DNA from 2 places in the Curtobacterium sp. L3-7 genome. Region 2 is predicted to be linked to the other one. Evidence: predicted binding sites of a transcription regulator. Region 2 holds the regulator's gene; the other holds the start of a gene.

Region 1 (3,375 bases), 1.4 Mb from region 2:
TCGAGCAGGACGACCGAGTACGGGTTGCGACGGACGCGCTCGGTGAGCTGACCGGCCTCGTCGTAGCCGACGTACCCGGGAGGGGCGCCGACCAGTCGGGAGACGGTGTGCCGCTCGCCGAACTCGCTCATGTCGAAGCGGAGCATCGCCGACTCGTCGCCGAACAGCGACGCCGCGAGCGACTTCGCCAGCTCGGTCTTGCCGACGCCGGTCGGCCCCAGGAACAGGAAGCTGCCCACCGGTCGGCGCGGGTCGCCCATGCCGGTCCGGTTGCGCCGGACCGCCGTGGCGATCGCGCGGACCGCGTCGTCCTGGCCGACCACGCGTTCGTGCAGCTCGGACTCGAGCGCGGCGAGCCGCGTCCGGTCGCCCTGCGTCAGCCGGGTGGCGGGGATCCCGGTGGCGCGGCTCACCACGGCAGCGATGTCCGCTTCCGTGATCTCGCCGGTCACACGGTCCTGTTCAGCGACTGCCGGACTGGAGGCGCGGCTGACGTCCGCCGACCTGGCGGCGGTGATCCGGGCCTCCAGTTCGACCGTCTGGTCGCGCAGGCGCGACGCCTCCTCGTACAGCTCCTCGGCGACTGCGCGGTCCTTGTCCGCCAGGAGCTCGGCGAGCTGGTCGCGGAGGTCCTCGACGTCGACCTCGCCCGAACGGGCGAGCCGACGGCGTGCGCCGGCCTGGTCGATGAGGTCGATGGCCTTGTCCGGCAGGTGCCGGTCGGTGACGTAGCGGTGCGACAGCTCGACCGCGGCGCGGAGGGCGTCGTCGGTGTACGTGACACCGTGGTGCTCGGCGTAGCGCGGGGCGAGGCCGGTCAGGATCGCGACGGCGTCCTCGACGCTCGGCTCCCCCACCGTGACGGGCTGGAAGCGACGCTCGAGTGCCGCGTCCTTCTCGATCCGTCGGTACTCGTTCAACGTCGTCGCGCCGACCATGTGCAGGTCACCGCGTGCGAGCCGGGGCTTGAGGATGTTGCCGGCGTCCATCGAGCCGCCCTCGCCGCCACCACCGGCACCGACGACGGTGTGGAGCTCGTCCACGAAGACGATGAGCTCGTCGGCGTGCGCCGCGATCTCGTCCATCGCCTTCGTGAGGCGCTCCTCGAAGTCACCGCGGTAGCGGGTGCCGGAGAGCATGCCGGCGAGGTCGAGGGAGACGACGCGCTTGCCGTGGAGCAGGGCGGGGACGTCACCGTCGGCGATGCGCTGTGCGAGTCCCTCGACGATGGCGGTCTTGCCGACACCGGGCTCGCCGATCAGCACGGGGTTGTTCTTGGTGCGACGGAGCAGGATCTCGACGGTCTGCTCGATCTCCTCCGCACGCCCGACCACGGGGTCGATGCGGCCGTCACGAGCGCGCTCGGTCAGGTCGGTGCCGAACTGGTCGAGCGTCGGGGTGTCCGACTGCTCCTGCTGGTCCGCCTCGGTCGTTCCCGGCATGGGACGCCCCTCTCGAGCCGCCTCTGCGGCCTGTTGTGCGTAGGACTGCATGACCTGGGGCGTCACGCCGGCGCTCGCGAGGAGCTGGCCGGTGACGGTCTCCTGGTCCATCACGAGCGCGAAGAAGACGTGCTCGGGGTCGGTGTAGGTGCTGCCGAACCCGCGCGCGGCCTGCGTCGCCTCCACGAGGATGCGCTGCGCGGACGGGGTCAGCGCCGGGCGCCCGTCGACGCGGACGTCGGACGGGGCCGGGAGTCGCTGCTCGATCTCCTCGGCCAGGCGCTCGGGGTCGACGCCACCGGAGCGGATCACGGCGTCGAAGGGCTGGGTGCGGACGAGCACGTGCAGGATGTGCAGTGCGTCGATCTCGCGCTGCCCCTGCGCCACCGCGAACTCGGCGGTGTGCTGGAGCAGCTCGTGGGTGCGACGGCTGAGCAGTCGCGTGATGTCGACGGGGCGTCCCAGCGAACGGTAGCGCTGGGTGTCACCGTCGGTCTGCGCCGCGAGCAGGCGGGCGAGGAACTCGTCGAACGAGTCACTGCCGCCGGTCGGGCCGAACGTCTCTGGCAACGGGACCTCCTGGGAACTTGAGTGCCTTTGACTCAATGCAACGCAGGAGGCGCCGGGTCATTCCCGGTCGTGCGAGAAACTTGCGGCGAACCGACTCAGGTCCAGGATCAGGGCCGCACTCAGGTCCGGGCTCAGGTGCGGGCGATCGCGGCGGTCGTGGCCTCGGTGACCGCGAGCAGGTCGCTCGGGGCGATCTCGATGTCGAAGCCCCGACGGCCGCCGGACACGAAGATCGTCGCGTACTCGGTCGCCGATTCGTCGAGCACGGTCCGGATCCGGGAGCGCTGGCCGACGGGGCTGATCCCGCCGACGACGTAGCCGGTGCGCTTCTCGGCGAGGGCAGGGTCGGCGAGCGTGGCCTTCTTGCCCCCGACCGCCGCCGCGATGGCCTTGAGGTCGAGACGGTTCGCGACCGGGACGATCGCGACCGCCAGGGCCCCGTCGACGGAGACGATCAGCGTCTTGAAGACCTGTTCCTCGCGGAGGCCGAGCGCGGCCGCCGCCTCTTCGCCGAAGTTCGTCGCGGTCTCGTGGTGCTCGTACACGTGCGGGGTGAACGGGACGCCTGCCCGCTCCAGCGCGAGCGTCGCAGGGGTGCTCGGAGATCCAACGCTCATGCCGTGATCCTCCCCCGTCCGGGACGCATGCCGTCGGCGGCACGCGGGGTTGCGCCGAACCTCGTGCGCCCCGGTGGAGTGCGCAGCAGTGTTCCGGGCCGGGTACACGGGTCGAATGCGTGGAAAGGGTGGCACGAGGGATCCGGTGGCGGCCACGACTGCGCACTCGATCGCTTTGGGCTCCGGGAGCCGGATCGAGTGCGCGGAAACGGTCAGGGGGACTGGATTCGGGTCGCCACGAGTGCGCACTCGATGGGGTTGGGCGCCGGGACTGGATCGAGTGCGCGGAAACGGTCAGGGCGACCGGGAGCGAGATCGTGTCGCCACGAGCGCGCACTCGATCGGGCGGGGCTTGGGGCTGGTTGGGGGCGCTGGCGGAGAAGCCGGCGGATCAGCCCTCGTGCTGCGGGCCCTGGTCGACTGGGTCGTACTCGGTGCCGCGGCCCTGCTCCTCCTCTGGGAGCGGGACGTGGCGCTCCGTGCCACTGCCACCGGGGTTCGTGGCGACGTAGTCGGCCTCGCCGGACTGCGTGTCGTGGCTGACGGGTTCGACGATCTCGGGGTCGGGTTCGCGGGGTGAGGTCATGCGCCAGGCCTACTCCCCCGAACTGGGCGAGCACGGCGCGCGGCGGAGTGCCACGATGAGCGGGAGAGCAGCGGCCGGAATCCGGGAGCACGCATGGCCGACGACGGCGACGACACCACGGACGCCCGAGCGCGCCTGGAACGCGTGGCGTGGGGTGCGG
Region 2 (3,375 bases):
GACGCCGACGCGCAGCGACCGCGTCACCGGGAGCCCCCGGCCGCGGCGAGCGCGTTCACGGCGGCCACGATCCGGTCGAGCTCACGGAGGGTGAGCGTCGGGTAGACCGGCAGGGCGATCACCTCTGCGGCGGCACGTTCGGTCTCGTGCAGGTCGGATCCGCACACCGCGGCGTCGGCGAACGACGGCAGACGGTGCACCGGTGTCGGGTAGTAGACCCCCGCACCGATCCCGTACTCGTCGCGGAGCGCGTCCACGAAGCCGTCGCGGTCGTCCGGCACCCGGACGACGTACTGGTGGAACACGTGCTCCGCCTCGGCGTGCACGATCGGCGTGACGACGCCGCGGAGTTCTCCGTCGAGGTACGCCGCGTTCGCCTGCCGCTGCGCGGTCCAGGCGCGCACCTTGCGCGCCTGCACCCTGCCGATCGCTGCGTGTAGGTCGGACATCCGTGCGTTGAACCCGACGATCTCGTTCGCGTACCGCTCGGCCATCCCCTGGTTGCGGAGCAGCCGGAGCACGCGCTCCGACGACGGTGACGCGGTCGCGACCATGCCGCCTTCCGCCGCCGTCATGTTCTTGGTCGGGTAGAGGCTGAACGCCCCGGTATCCCCGAAAGTCCCGACACGCCGGCCGACCCACCGTGCGCCGTGCGCCTGCGCGGCGTCCTCGACCACCAGCAGGTCGTGCTCCCTGGCGACGGCGACGATCGCCGTCATGTCAGCGGGGTGGCCGTAGAGGTGGACGGGGACGATCGCCCGCGTCCGCGCGGTCACCGCACGCTGCATCGCCGTCGGCGCGATGCAGAACGAGTCCGGATCGACGTCCACGAAGACGGGTGTCGCGCCGACGAGCCGGACCGCGTTGGCCGTGGCCGCGAACGTGAACGACGGCACGAGGACCTCGTCCCCCCGTCCGACGCCGAGCGCGATGAGGCCCAGGTGCAGTGCAGCAGTGCCGCTGTTCACCGCGACCACCGGCCGACCGTCGAGGAGCGTGGCGCTGAACTCCCGCTCGAACGCCGCGACCTCGGGGCCCTGGGTCAGATGACCGCTCGCGAGGACGGCGTCGACGGCACGGCGCTCCTCGACGCCGATGAGCGGACGTGCGGCCGGGATCACGTCGACCGTCTCGACGCTCATCGCAGCAGTCCGACCACGTCACCGTCGACCGTGTACCGCTCGCCGGTTCGCGGGCACACCAGGGCGTCTGTGCCCTCGACCAACCGGACGCCGCTGCGGCCGACCCAACCGATCCGACGCGCGGGCACCCCTGCGACCAGTGCGTGGTCCGGGACGTCCCTCGTGACCACGGCGCCGGCTGCGACCATCGCCCATCGCCCGATCCGGACCGGGGCGACGCACACCGCCCCCGCGCCGATCGACGCACCGTCGTCGATCACGACCGCGGACGCCTGCCAGTCCTCTCCCGACTTGACCGAGCCGTCGGGGAGGACCGCTCGCGGCACCGTGTCGTTCGTCAACACCACGCCGGGTCCGACGAACACCCCGTCGCCGAGGGCCGCAGGACCGTAGACCAGTGCTGCGTTCTGGATCTTGCACCTGCTGCCGACGCGGACGCCGCGGCCGATCGTGACTCCCCGACCGACGATGGTATCCGCGCCGACGACCGCCTTGGCCTCGACGTGGCTGCCGTCCCAGACCCGGACGTCCGGGCCGAGCGACGCGGTCGGCGCGATCTCTGCGGCTCGCGCCACCGTCGCACGCTGTCCCGGTTCGTGTTCGCCCATGTGTGTACCCCGCTCCCCGACGACACCGTGCCGTCGAGGGAAGCGTATCGAGATTGGGTACTGCAGTACCAGATATGTGTATTTTACATACAGCCTGCCTCGGACAGCGCAGCAGCCCGGGGCGTTCGTCGAGGTCAGACGCGCGGATCCCCGTCAGCGCGGACCGCGGTAGAGCACGATTTGGGTGTTGCGCTGCGGCCGTGCACCGGCGCGCAGGGAGACCGCGGCTCCCGTCGTGGTGGCCGCGAACACCCGGGCGCCCGGCCTGTTGATGAGCTGGTCGGCCAGGGCCGTCTCGAGCTCACGCACCCGGTCACGCAGTTCCTTGTTCTCGTTCTCGAGCTCGAGCACCCGCCGGATCCCCTCCAGCGACACCCCCTCGGAACCGAGTCGCGCGATCTCGCGCAGCTGCGCGATGTCGCGCATCGAGTACCGGCGGGACCCGCCTCGGGTCCGCCCCGGCACGACCAGGCCGAGTCGGTCGTACTGCCGCAGCGTCTGCGGGTGCATCTCCGCCAGTTCCGCCGCGACCGCGATCGCGAAGACGGGCGAGTCCTCGTCCATGTCGGTCATCGAGTGCTCCTTCCGTCGTCCGCGTGGTCTGGAGACAGCCTGAAGGCTCGGCGAGCGTCCGTCAGGAAGCCGCGCCGAGCCTCTCCCCACCGGCACGGCCGGCCCGCCGCTTCGCGACGGGCCGGTACCGGCGGCGTGGGCCCAGGCTGGGTCTCGTGCATTTCCGGCGGGCAGCTAGCTGCGCGCCTTGGCGAGGAGGTCCTCGCGGGGGTCCTCGTCCGGCAGGGCAGCCGCGAGTGCCTCGACGGCTTCCTTCGCCTTGTCCGACAGGTGCGACGGCACCGCCACCTGGACGGTGGCGAGCAGGTCACCCGTCCCGTTCTTGGTCGCGACGCCTCGCCCCTTGACGCGCAGGACACGACCGGAGGGTGTGCCTGGTGCGACCCGGAGCTTGACGGGGTCGCCGCCGAGGGTGGGCACCTGGATGGTCGCGCCGAGCGCTGCCTCCACGAACGTCACGGGGACGTCCAGGCGCAGGTTCTGCCCGTCGCGCTCGAACACCGGGTGCTTGCGGACGTGCACGGTCACCACCAGGTCACCGGACTCGCCGCCGTCGGGCGAGGGTTCACCGCGGCCGCGGAGCCGGATCTTCTGGCCGTCCGCGACCCCAGCTGGGATCCGGACGTTGACCGGACGGCCGTTGCCCTGCGACAGCTTGACGGTGTCGCCGGCGATGGCCGTCGTGAAGTCGAGGGTCGTCGTCGCGGTGACGTCGCGCCCCTTCGTCGGACCACCGAAGCCGCGGTAGCCGCCGGAGGGCTGGCCGAAGCCACCCCCGGCACCGCCGCCGAACATGCCGCCGAGGATGTCCTCGAAGCCGCCACCGCCGCCCTGGCCGAAGCGGACACGCTGTCCGCCACCGCCCTGCTGTCCGAACATGCCTCCGAAGACGTCCTCGAAGCCGCCACTCTGGCCTCCGCCGCCCGCCGTGAAGCGAGCGCCGGAGCCCATGGCGCGGACCTGGTCGTACTCGGCACGCTGCTCCTTGTCGGAGAGCACCGAGTACGCCTCGCTGATCTCCTTGAAGCGGTTCTCGGCCGCGGTGTCACCCG

What was found. The regulator HspR, encoded in region 2, represses chaperone genes until heat shock. The targets are predictions, from matches to a motif close to AAGTTGAGTCNNNNNGACTCAACTT.
Region 1: the regulator HspR is predicted to act here: its motif matches at 2,027-2,051, upstream of AAEP80_RS12405 (ATP-dependent Clp protease ATP-binding subunit).

The regions. Positions count from the first base shown of each region.
Region 1 covers NZ_CP151474.1:2,543,092-2,546,466, reverse strand. Annotated here, with positions in the region: gene AAEP80_RS12405 (ATP-dependent Clp protease ATP-binding subunit) at 1-2,012, opposite strand, end outside; gene ybaK (Cys-tRNA(Pro) deacylase) at 2,144-2,629, opposite strand; gene AAEP80_RS12395 (hypothetical protein) at 3,021-3,215, opposite strand; gene AAEP80_RS12390 (hypothetical protein) at 3,309-3,375, shown strand, end outside.
Region 2 covers NZ_CP151474.1:1,170,197-1,173,571, reverse strand. Annotated here, with positions in the region: gene AAEP80_RS05935 (Gfo/Idh/MocA family protein) at 1-27, opposite strand, end outside; gene AAEP80_RS05930 (DegT/DnrJ/EryC1/StrS family aminotransferase) at 24-1,142, opposite strand; gene AAEP80_RS05925 (acyltransferase) at 1,139-1,750, opposite strand; gene AAEP80_RS05920 (heat shock protein transcriptional repressor HspR) at 1,904-2,314, opposite strand; gene AAEP80_RS05915 (DnaJ C-terminal domain-containing protein) at 2,498-3,375, opposite strand, start outside.